One region of the Streptomyces sp. NBC_01476 genome, then DNA from elsewhere that is predicted to be linked to it. Evidence: riboswitches for the same ligand, from Rfam matches in the RefSeq annotation. Region 1 holds a riboswitch; the other holds the start of a gene.
What was found. Region 1 has a riboswitch for thiamine pyrophosphate ahead of OG552_RS26680 (thiamine ABC transporter substrate-binding protein). Riboswitches for the same ligand answer to the same signal wherever they lie in the genome.
Positions count from the first base shown of each region.

Region 2: linked by a shared signal. The riboswitch ahead of thiO (glycine oxidase ThiO) and the one ahead of OG552_RS26680 (thiamine ABC transporter substrate-binding protein) in region 1 are both predicted to bind thiamine pyrophosphate.

Region 1 is NZ_CP109446.1:6,073,022-6,078,960, forward strand. It holds gene frr (ribosome recycling factor) at 1-521, shown strand, start outside; gene OG552_RS26670 (phosphatidate cytidylyltransferase) at 618-1,610, shown strand; gene rlmN (23S rRNA (adenine(2503)-C(2))-methyltransferase RlmN) at 1,733-2,839, shown strand; TPP riboswitch at 2,923-3,034, shown strand; gene OG552_RS26680 (thiamine ABC transporter substrate-binding protein) at 3,027-4,136, shown strand; gene OG552_RS26685 (ABC transporter permease) at 4,253-5,869, shown strand; gene OG552_RS26690 (ABC transporter ATP-binding protein) at 5,876-5,939, shown strand, end outside.
Region 2 is NZ_CP109446.1:1,959,109-1,965,047, reverse strand. It holds gene OG552_RS08575 (amidase) at 1-701, shown strand, start outside; gene OG552_RS08570 (thiazole synthase) at 709-1,449, opposite strand; gene thiS (sulfur carrier protein ThiS) at 1,528-1,734, opposite strand; gene thiO (glycine oxidase ThiO) at 1,731-2,900, opposite strand; TPP riboswitch at 2,911-2,998, opposite strand; gene OG552_RS08555 (NAD(P)/FAD-dependent oxidoreductase) at 3,329-4,498, shown strand; gene OG552_RS08550 (Rv2175c family DNA-binding protein) at 4,568-4,942, shown strand; gene thiE (thiamine phosphate synthase) at 5,000-5,647, shown strand.

The DNA of each region.
Region 1 (5,939 bases):
TGGAGAAGGCCGTCGTCGTCGCCAAGGACGACTTCGCGGCGATCCGGACGGGCCGTGCGCACCCGGCGATGTTCAACAAGATCGTGGCCGAGTACTACGGCACCATCACCCCGATCAACCAGCTCGCCTCCTTCGCGGTGCCCGAGCCGCGGATGGCGGTGATCACCCCCTTCGACAGCAGCAGCCTGCGCAACATCGAAGAGGCGATCCGCAACTCCGACCTCGGGGTCAACCCGAGCAACGACGGCCGTATCATCCGGGTGGTCTTCCCGCAGCTCACCGAGGAGCGCCGCCGGGACTACATCAAGGTCGCCAAGACCAAGGCCGAGGACGCCAAGATCTCCATCCGCAGCGTCCGCCGCAAGGCCAAGGAGACCCTCGACAAGCTCGTCAAGGACGGCGAGAGCGGCGAGGACGAGGTGCGTCGCGCGGAGAAGGAGCTGGACGACACCACCGCGAAGTACGTCGCGCAGGTGGACGAGCTGCTCAAGCACAAGGAGTCGGAGCTGCTGGAGGTCTGACGACCGCCGGCCGTATCCGTATCCCGGTACGTACGTCCGTACGTGCATCCATCCCTCTGGCCCACGACCGACAACGACGACGCGAGGCGAAGCTCCGTGAACGACTCTTCCTGGGGCGCTTCGCCACGCGCCGGCCACGCGGTGGGAACCCCGTACCCGGCGGGTTCCGCGACGGGGACCGGGGCCAGGAGGAAGACTCCCCTCATGCCGTCACCCCCGCCGTCCGGCGAGCCGCCGCAGCCTGCACCCGAGCCCGCGCCGGCGCCCGCGAAGAAGTCCGCGGGCCGGAACCTGGGCCAGGCGATAGGAGTCGGCCTCGGCCTCGGAGTGGTGGTCCTCGCCGCGCTCTTCGTCGTCAAGGCGGTCTTCGTCGGGGTGGTGGTGGCCGCGGTCGTGGTCGGCGTGTGGGAGCTGACGTCCCGGCTCGCCGAACGCAAGGGCATCCACGCGCCGCTGATCCCGATCGCGGTGGGCGGCGCGGCCATGGTCGTCGCCGGATACGTCCGGGGGGCGGACGGGGCGTGGGTGGCGATGGCGCTCACCGCGCTGGCCGTCCTGGTCTGGCGGATGGCCCAGCCTCCTGAGGACTACCTGCGGGACGTCACCGCGGGCGTCTTCACCGCCTTCTACGTTCCTTTTCTCGCCACCTTCGTGGTGATGATGCTGGCCGCCGACGACGGCCCCCGCCGGGTGCTGACCTTCCTGCTGCTGACGGTGATCTCCGACACCGGTGCCTACGCCGTCGGCTGGCGTTTCGGCAGCCACCGGCTCGCCCCCCGGATCAGCCCCGGCAAGACCCGTGAGGGACTGGCCGGCGCGATGTCCTTCGCGATGATCGCGGGCGCGCTGCTCATGCAGTACCTCGTCGACGACGGTCACTGGTGGCAGGGCATCCTCCTCGGCCTCGCGGCCGCCACCAGCGCGACCCTCGGTGACCTGGGCGAGTCCATGATCAAGCGGGACCTCGGCATCAAGGACATGGGCACGCTTCTGCCGGGCCACGGCGGCATCATGGACCGCCTCGACTCCCTCCTCCCCACCGCCCCCGTGGTCTGGCTCCTCCTCGTCCTCTTCGTCGGCCAGGGCTGACCCCTGAGCCAGGGCTGACCCCCGGACCAGGGTGCCCCCCGGCCCGCCGGCCCCCCGGAGACGACCGTCACGCGGGCTGCCGGGCGGGGGAGGGGTGCGGGTCTGAGACACTGGGAGGCATCATGCCTGTGCCCGGAGAACTGACCTTTGCCGTGCCGCGCGGAGCCAAGAAGCCGCCGCGGCACCTTGCTGACCTTTCGCCCGCGGAGCGGAAGGAGGCGGTGGCCGCGCTCGGGGAGAAGCCGTTCCGGGCGAAGCAGCTGTCCCAGCACTACTTCGCCAGGTACGCGGACGATCCGGCCGCGTGGACGGACATTCCGGCGGCGTCGCGGGCCAAGCTGGCCGGGGATCTGCTGCCCGAGCTGATGAGCGTGGTCCGGCACGCCTCCTGCGACGACGGGGACACCCGCAAGACGCTCTGGCGGCTCTTCGACGGCACGCTCGTCGAGTCGGTCCTGATGCGCTACCCGGACCGCGTCACGATGTGCGTCTCGTCCCAGGCCGGCTGCGGCATGAACTGCCCGTTCTGCGCCACCGGCCAGGCCGGCCTCGACCGGAACCTGTCGACCGCCGAGATCGTCCACCAGATCGTCGCCGGCATGAAGGCGCTCCGCGACGGCGAGGTGCCCGGAGGCCCGGCCCGGCTGTCGAACATCGTCTTCATGGGCATGGGCGAGCCGCTGGCCAACTACAACCGGGTGGTGGGCGCGATCCGCCGCCTCACCGACCCCGAACCCGACGGGCTCGGGCTGTCCCAGCGCGGCATCACGGTCTCCACGGTGGGACTGGTCCCGGCCATGCGCCGGTTCGCCGACGAGGGCTTCAAGTGCCGCCTCGCGGTCTCCCTGCACGCCCCCGACGACGAACTGCGCGACACCCTCGTCCCGGTCAACACCCGCTGGAAGGTCCGCGAGGTACTGGACGCCGCCTGGCACTACTCCGAGGTGTCCGGCCGCCGGATCTCCATCGAGTACGCCCTGATCCGCGACATCAACGACCAGGCGTGGCGGGCCGACCGGCTGGGCAGGCTGCTGAAGAACCACCGGGTGCACGTCAATCTGATCCCGCTCAACCCCACGCCCGGCTCAAAGTGGACCGCCTCCCGGCCCGAGGACGAGCGCGCCTTCGTCGCCGCCCTTGAGGCACACGGGGTGCCCGTGACCGTACGGGACACCCGGGGTCAGGAAATCGACGGAGCCTGCGGGCAGCTCGCCGCGGCCGAACGCTGAAGCACCCCCGCGGGTCGCCGCTGACCTGCGTGTTCCGCCCGGCTGCTATCGTGCACAGGCAAGTCGCCATGACAGACAAATGAACATTCCGACAGGGGAGCGCCTGCGACGGCGCTGAGAGTGCGGCCTCCGAGACCGCAGACCCTCGGACCTGATCCGGGTCATACCGGCGTAGGGAGTCAGCACCATGAAGAGCATCCGTCGGCGTGCCATCGGCGCGCTCGTCCTGGCCACCGCGGGAGCCACCCTGCTGGCCGCGTGCGGCAGCGACTCGGGCGGCAGGAGCAGCGGCGCCGCGGGCAGCACGTCCAAGACCGTCACCCTGGTCAGCCACGACTCCTTCGCCGCGTCGAAGTCCGTGCTCGCGGAGTTCACCAAGGAGACCGGCTACACGGTCAAGGTCCTCCGCGGCGGCGACGCCGGCGCCGCCGTCAACCAGGCGATCCTCACCAAGGACCACCCGCGCGGCGACGTCTTCTTCGGCGTCGACAACACCCTGCTCTCCCGGGCCCTGTCCAACGGCCTCTTCGACCCGTACACCGCCAAGGACCTCGGCCAGATCCCCCCCGACGTGCAACTCGACGCCGGCCGGCACCGCGTCACCCCCATCGACTCCGGGGACGTCTGCGTCAACTACGACCGCGCCTACTTCACCGCGCACAAGCTCCAGCCGCCGCAGACCTTCGCCGACCTGGTGAAGCCCGCGTACAAGAACCTGCTGGTCACCGAGAACGTCAGCACCTCCTCGCCCGGCCTCGCCTTCCTGCTCGGCAGCGTCGCGACCTACGGCGACAGCGGAGCCTCGGCGGGGTGGCAGGCGTACTGGAAGCAGCTGAAGAAGAACGGCGTCGAGGTCGTCGACAGCTGGGAGCAGGCGTACAACGAACGCTTCTCCGGCTCGGCGGCCGGCAAGAAGGCCAAGGGCGACCGGCCGCTGGTCGTCTCCTACGCCTCCAGCCCGCCCGCCGAAGTGGTCGGCGTCAGCCCCGAGCCCGCGCAGTCGCCGACCGGGGTGTCCACCGGGACCTGCTTCCGGCAGATCGAGTTCGCCGGGCTGCTGCACGGCGCGAAGAACGTGGCCGGCGGCAAGGCGCTGATCGACTTCATGATCAGCAAGACGTTCCAGGAGGACATGCCGCTGCAGATGTACGTCGACCCGGTGCGCAAGGGCGCCACCGAGCCCGCGGTGTTCACCAAGTACGGCGCGAAGATCGACCACCCGACCACGCTGGCGCCGGAGAAGATCGCCGCCGAGCGGGACAACTGGGTGAAGGCATGGAACTCCATCGTCCTCTGACCACACCGGCCCGCCAGGCCCACGGCGCCCCGGACCCACGGACCCCGGCACCGGCGCAGCCACCGCGGCGCCGGGTCCGCCGCCCGCGCCGCGCCACCGCTGTCCGGCTCGCCCTGATGGCGCTGCCGCTGGCCTTCTTCGCGGTCTTCTTCGCCTACCCGGTCGTCTCCATCGTCGGCCGGGGCCTGCACCAGGGCGGCAGCTGGCAGCTCGGCCGGATCGGGGACGTGCTCGGTGACGGCACGATCCGGCACGTGCTCTGGTTCACCTGCTGGCAGGCCGCCGCCTCCACCGCGCTGACGCTGGTCGTCGCACTGCCCGGCGCGTATGTCTTCGCCCGGCTCGACTTCCCCGGCAAACGGCTGCTGCGGGCGGTCGTCACGGTGCCGTTCGTGCTGCCGACGGTGGTGGCGGGCACCGCCTTCCTGGCCCTGGTCGGACGGAACGGCTTCACCGACCAGCTGCTCGGCTTCCGGCTCGACACCAGCGTCTGGGCGATCCTCATCGCCCATGTCTTCTTCAACTACGCGGTGGTGGTCCGCACCGTCGGCGGCCTGTGGGCACAGCTCGACCCGCGGCAGGAGGAAGCCGCGCGGATGCTCGGCGCCGGGCGGTTCACGGCCTGGCGGCGGGTGACCCTGCCCGCCCTCGGGCCGTCGGTGGCCGCCGCCGCCCTGATGGTCTTCCTGTTCACCTTCACCTCCTTCGGTGTGATCCAGATCCTCGGCGGGCCGACGTACTCCACCCTGGAGGTCGAGATCTACCGGCAGACCGCCGAACTCCTCGACCTGCCGACCGCCGCGGTGCTCACCCTGCTCCAACTCGTCGCGGTGGCCGCGATCCTGGGCGTGCACGCCTGGACGGTACGGCGCCGGGAGGCGACGCTGCGGCTGGTGGACGCGGGCACCACGGCGCACCGGCCGCGCGGCGGCGAACGCGGGCTGCTGGCCGGCGTGCTGGCGGTCATCGCGCTGCTGATCCTGCTGCCGCTCGGCGTCCTGGTCGCCCGCTCGCTGGACGTCCCCGGCGGCTACGGCTTCGGCTACTACCGCGCCCTCACCTCGGCCGACGCCAGCGGCGGCACCTTCCTCGTCGCCCCGCTGCAGACGGTCTGGAACTCGCTGCGGTACGCGGCCGTCGCCACCGTCATCGCGCTGCTGATCGGCGGGCTGGCGGCGACCGCACTGGTACGGAAGGCGGGCCGCGTCCTGCGCGGGTTCGACGCGCTGCTGATGCTGCCGCTGGGCACCTCGGCGGTCACCGTCGGCTTCGGTTTCCTGATCACCCTCGACAAGCCGCCGCTGGACCTGCGGGACTCCTGGCTGCTGGTGCCGCTGGCGCAGGCGCTGGTCGGGGTGCCGTTCGTGGTACGGGTGATGCTGCCGGTGCTGCGGGCGGTGGACGACCGGCTGCGGGAGGCCGCGGCGGTGCTGGGGGCCTCGCCGCCGCGGGTCTGGCGGGAGGTCGAACTGCCCTTCGTCGGGCGGGCGCTGGGCATCGCGGCCGGCTTCGCCTTCGCGGTGTCGCTCGGTGAGTTCGGCGCCACCGTCTTCATCGCGCGCCCCGACAGTCCGACCCTCCCGGTCGCCGTCGCCCGCCTGCTCGGCCGGGCCGGCGCCACCACCTACGGCCAGGCGCTGGCGCTGAGCACCATCTTGATGCTGGTGTGCGCCGCCTCGCTGCTGATCCTGGAGAACCTCAGGACCACCACCGACTCTTCCGGGGAGTTCTAGATGGCGCTGCTGCGACTGGAGGCCGCCACCGTACGGTTCGGGGCGCGCGCCGCGCTCGACGCGGTGGACC
Region 2 (5,939 bases), 4.1 Mb from region 1:
CCCCCTCGTACGACACGCTCGGGATCTTCGCCAGGACCGTCGCCGAGGTGGCGGCCGCGGCGGCCGTCCTGTGCGACGACTGGCAGCCGGCGGAGGAGGCCGCGCGGGGACGTCCGGTGCTCGGCGTGCCCGACGGCCCCTATCTGGAGCGGGCCGGTACGCAGGCGCGGGCCGTCTTCGAGGGTCAGGTGGCGGCGCTGGCCGGCGCCGGGTTCGCGGTCCGCCGCGTCCCGCTCTTCGCGGACTTCGCCCGTGACGTGGCCGACCTGTTCACGGTGAACCGCTACGAGGCCGCCCGCAGCCACGCCGCGTGGTTCCCCCGGTACGGCGCGCTCTACCGCGAGCAGTCCGCCGCCACGGTCCGGCAGGGCCAGGCGATCACCCGGGAGGGTTACCAGCGGGGGCTGCGGGCCCGGGAAGCCTTCCGGGACCGCCTGACGCGTGCCACCGAGGAGGCGGGCGTCGATGTGTGGATCAGCCCGGCGGCCACCGGTCCCGCCCCGTACGGGCTCGACAGCACCGGCGACTCCATCATGTGCCTGCCCTGGAGCAACGCCGGCTGGCCCGCGCTGACGGTCCCGGCCGGCCGGGCCGCGAACGGGCTGCCGCTCGGCCTGCAGTGCGTCAGCCGGGCCGGGAGCGACGAGCGGCTGCCGGGATGGGCGGCGGCCGTCGCCGAAGGAGTCCGCACGGAGGGATGAACACCGCTCAGAACGCCGGGCGTTCGGGGTCGAGGGCGGGCAGGCCGTCGGCCGGGGTGGAGGGCAGGGCGTGATGGCGGCGGGGGATCCGGCCCGCGCGGTGCGCCAGCCGGCCCGCCTCGACGGCGTGCCGCATGGCGGCGGCCATCACCGCCGGGTGCCGGGCGCGGGTGACGGCGGAGGCCAGCATGACGGCGGCGCAGCCGAGCTCCATCGCCTGGGCGACGTCGGAGGCGGTGCCGGCGCCCGCGTCCAGGATCACCGGGACGGTGGCGCGTTCGGTGATCAGCTGGAAATTGTGCGGGTTGCGGATGCCGAGACCGGAGCCGATCGGCGAGCCCAGCGGCATGATCGCCGCGCAGCCCACGTCCTCCAGCTTGCGGGCCAGCACCGGGTCGTCACTGGTGTACGGCAGCACGGTGAAGCCGTCGTCCACCAAGGTCTCGGCAGCGTCGAGGAGTTCGACCGGGTCGGGCAGCAAGGTGTGCTCGTCCGCGATGACTTCCAGCTTCACCCAGTCGGTGCCCAGCGCCTCCCGCGCCAGCCGCGCGGTCAGCACCGCCTCACCCGCGGTGAAGCACCCCGCGGTGTTCGGCAGCACCCGGATCCCGTGCCGGGCCAGCACCGACAGCACCGAGCCCTTCGTCGTCGGGTCCAGGCGCCGCATCGCCACCGTCGTCAGCTCGGTGCCGGACGCCAGCAGCGCCTGTTCCAGCACGTCGAGACTGGGCGCCCCGCCGGTCCCCATGATCAGCCGGGAGCCGAAGACGGCGTCGCCGATGGCAAGGGAGTCGGAGATCTTCTCGCCGGTGGAGACGGACACGGTTCACCCCCCCTGTACCGCGGTCAGGATCTCGACGCGGTCGCCGTCCGCGAGGACGGTGTCGGGCCAGCGGGTCCGCGGCACCACCGTCTCGTTGAGCGCGGCGGCGACGCCCGAGTGGGCGGTGGTGAGGGTCGCCACGAGGGCGGCCAGGGCGCACGGTTCGGCCAGCTCACGGGGTTCACCGTTGAGCCGTACGGTGATCGTCATGCCGGCTGCTCCTGCCGTACGCACCGGGCCGCGGTGAACGGCCGCGCGTACTCCGGGAGTTCACCGCGGGCCAGCACCTCGGCCATGATGTCGCCGGTGACCGGGGTGAGCAGGACGCCGTTGCGGTGGTGCCCGGTGGCCAGCAGCAGCCCGTCCAGGGCGGTGGGGCCGAGCAGCGGAGCGTTGTCGGGGGAGCCGGGGCGCAGCCCGGCGAGCATCTCGGTGAGCGGGAGTTCGGTGATGCCCGGCACCAGCTCATGCGCGTCGCGGAGCAGTCCGTAGACGCCGCCGGCGGTGACCGTGGTGTCCCAGCCGAACTCCTCGCTGGTGGCGCCGAGTACCAGCTCGCCGTTCTCCCGCGGCACCAGATAGACATGGCTGCCGCGTACCACCGCCCGGACCGTACGGGAGAGGAAGGGCGCGTGCGTGGCCGGGATCCGCAGCCGCAGGATCTGGCCCTTCACCGGGCGGACCGGCGGCAGCGCCTCCTCCGGCAGCCCGGCGATCCGGCCGCTCTCGCTGCCCGCGGCCAGCACGGTGCGGCCGGCGGCCGGTTCGCTGCCGTCGGCCAGTACCGCACCGGTGACGCGGTCACCGGTACGGGCGATACGGGTCACCGCGGAGCGCAGGAACGTCACCCCGGCGAGTTCTGCGGCCCGCAGCAGGGCGGCGACCAGGCGCCGCGGGTCCACCTGGTGATCGCCGTCCACCCGCAGTCCGCCGCGCACTCCCGGGGCGAGCAGCGGTTCGAGGCGGCGGCAGTCCCGCCCGCTGAGCCACTGCGACTCCAGGCCGAGCGAGGTCTGGAAGGCGTGCAGGTCCCGCAGATCGGCGCGGTCGTCGGCGTCCAGGGCGACGGCGAGGGTGCCGCAGGGGCGGTAACCGGTGTCGAGGCCGGTGAGTTCGGTGAGTTCCGCGGTGAAGGCGGGGTAGCGGGCGGCCGAGGCGAGGTTCAGGTCGAGCAGGGTCTGCTCGCCGTACTGCAGCTCGGTGACCGCGGCGAGCATACCGGCCGCGGCATGCGCGGCTCCGCCGCCGGGGGCGGGGTCGGCAAGGGCGGTGGCCAGGCCCTGCTGGGCGGACCGCCAGGCGGTGACGAGGCCGATGAGGCCGCCGCCGACCACCAGGACGTCGTGGGCCCTGGGCCCGTTCACGGGTAGGGGCATCGTGCTCGGTCTCCCTTCGCCGGCATGACCCGGATCAGGTTCTTACGGTCGGCGGCCGGTCAGCCGCCCTCTCAGCCCAGTCCGTCCGGGCTCCCGCGCTTTCCCCGGCACCCTATCCCCGCCGGGCGGCCCACCGGTACGGGGCGGGGTCTTTCCCGCCCGCGCGGACCGCCGCCGGACGACGGGCCGCGTGGTGCGTTCAGGCCGCCGCCGGCGGCCTTCCGCCCGGGGGCGGTCCGGCCGGGCGCCGAAGGACCGTTCCGCCGGAGAACCACTCGCACGGATGGCGCGGGCGGGAGCCGGGGAGCGGGTGGGACGGCGGGAACAGCTCCGGGCGGCGGGGCACGGGTACCGGCAGCCGCCCGCGCGGGGCACCGCGGGCTACGGTAACCCCCGTGGAGCGGAACGTGGTGATCGTCGGGGCCGGGATGGCCGGAGTGCAGACCGCGGTGGAACTGAGGGGGCAGGGCTGGCGAGGCGGCATCACGCTGCTCGGCGACGAGCGGCACCCTCCGTACGACCGCCCGCCGCTGTCGAAGGCGGTCCTGCTGGGCGACGCGGAAGCCCCCGTCGACGTCCGCTTCGACGTCGACTTCGCCGCCCTGGACGTCGAACTGCGCCTCGGCGTAAGGGCCGAGGCGCTGCACGCCGAGACCAAGCAGGTCGTCACCGGCGCCGGCACCGTGCCGTACGACCACCTCGTGCTCGCCACCGGCGCCTACGCCGTCGGCCTGCCCGGCACGGCCGGCCTCCCCGGCGTCTTCCCGCTCCGTACGCTCGACGACGCCGCCGCCCTGCGCCCCGTCCTGCTGGCGCGGCAGCGCGTCGTCGTGGTGGGGGCCGGCTGGATCGGCGCCGAGTTCGCCACCGCGGCCCGCCAGGCCGGCTGCCCGGTGACCGTGGTGGAGGCCGCCGACCGCCCGCTGGCCGGCGTACTGCCCGCGTCCGTCACCGACCACATGCGCGGCTGGTACGACGAGGCCGGGGTGGAACTGCGCACCGGCACCGCGGTCGCCGCCGTCGAACCGGGCGCCGTGGTGCTCTCCGACGGCAGCCGGCTGTCCGCCGCGGCCGTCGTGGTCGGCATCGGCGCCCGCGCCGCCAACGGCTGGCTCGGCGACTCGGCCGTCGCCCTCGACCCCCACGGCGCGGTGCTCGCCGACGACCGGCTGCGTACCACCGCCGAGGACGTCTACGCGGTCGGGGACTGCGCGTCCTTCCCGTCCGCCCGCTACGGCCGGCGGCTGCTCATCCACCACTGGGACAACGCGGTGCAGGGCCCGCGGACCGCCGCCGCCAACCTGATGGGCGGGGACGCGCGGTACGACCCGGTGCCGTACTTCTGGTCCGAGCAGTTCGGCCGGTTCGTGCAGTACGCGGGCCACCACAGCGAGGCCGACACGATGCTGCCGCGCGGCGACCCGGCGGACCCGGCGTGGTCGGTGCTCTGGCTGCGGGACGGGCGGCTGGTGGCGCTGCTCGCGGTGGGCAGGCCGCGGGACATGGCGCAGGCCAGGAAGCTGATCGCGAAGTCCGCCGTGGTGGACCCGGAGCTCGCCGCCGACCCGGGGGTGCCGCTCAAGTCCGTGGTCAGATGAGCGCGGGGCGCGTAGCCCGGTCGGCGGCGTGCCGCAGCGGTTGTCGGCGGCAGGTGGCACGCTTGTCCTGTGACTGTTTTCTCGTCGGTTGACGCACACATTGACGCTCTCGTCCCTTCCTGGCTCACGCTGCCGGAGGTCGCCGAGCGTCTCGGTCTCGAAGTGACCCGGATCCGGCCGCTGATCAAGGAGGGTCAGCTGATCGCGGTCCGGCGGGGTGAGAACAAGGTGCTGATGGTGCCCAGCGACTTCCTCGGTGAGGGGAAGATCATCAAGGGCCTGTCCGGCACCCTGACCGTCCTCAAGGACGACGGGTTCTCGGACGAAGAGGCCCTGGAGTGGCTCTTCACGCCCGACCCGACCCTGCCCGGCACCCCCGCACAGGCGCTGCGGGAGAATCGGGGGACCGAGGTGAAGCGCCGGGCCCAGGCGCTCGCCGTGTAGCCGCGAACCGCGCCCCGGGGGACCCTGAGCCCGCCGGGGCGCTCACGGGGGAGCCAGATGACCACCGCAGCCCACCGGCAGCTCGCCGACGCCCGCCTCTACCTCTGCACCGACGCCCGCACCGCGCGCGGCGACCTCGCGGAGTTCGCGGACGCCGCGCTCGGCGGCGGGGTGGACATCATCCAGCTCCGCGACAAGGGCATCGAGGCCCGCGAGGAGCTGGCCGCGCTCGCCGTGCTCGCGGCGGCCTGCCGCCGGCACGGCAAGCTCCTCGCGGTCAACGACCGCGCCGATGTGGCGCACGCGGCCGGGGCGGACGTACTCCACCTCGGACAGGGCGACCTCCCGGTCCCGGCGGCGCGTGCCCTGCTCGGCGACGACGTACTGATCGGGCGGTCCTGCCACGCGGAGGCGGAGGTGGCGGCGGCCTGCGGGGAGCCAGGCGCGGACTATTTCTGCACCGGGCCGGTCTGGCCCACCCCCACCAAGCCGGGGCGGCCGGCGCCCGGCCTCGGCCTCGTGCGGTACGCCGCGGGGCTCGGTACGGAGCGGCCGTGGTTCGCGATCGGCGGGATCGGTCTGTCCAACCTCCACGAGGTGCTGGACGCGGGGGCCCGGCGTGTGGTGGTCGTCCGTGCGATCACCCAGGCCCCGGACCCCGCGTCCGCCGCCGCTGCCTTCACCAAGACCCTCCGGGCCCTGTAACCCGTGCCCCGCCAGGGGCACCCAGTCCCTCCGGGCCCGCGGACCCGCGCCCCAAAGGGGCGCGGGGAACTGCGCGAGCAACCACCCACCGGCCGGTGGTCCGGACACGACAGCAACAGCCCCTTTGGGCCGGTGACGGGGTGCGGCCCCGTCGTGGCCGTTCGCGCAGTTCCTCCCCCAGACTTCGTCCGGGGGTACCCCCAGCGCCCCTGAAAAACGAGGTGCCGCCCGCCCGCAAGGGCACCCCGCGGGAGGCGGGGCGGAGGTACTTCCGAGGGGGCGGGTACTTCCG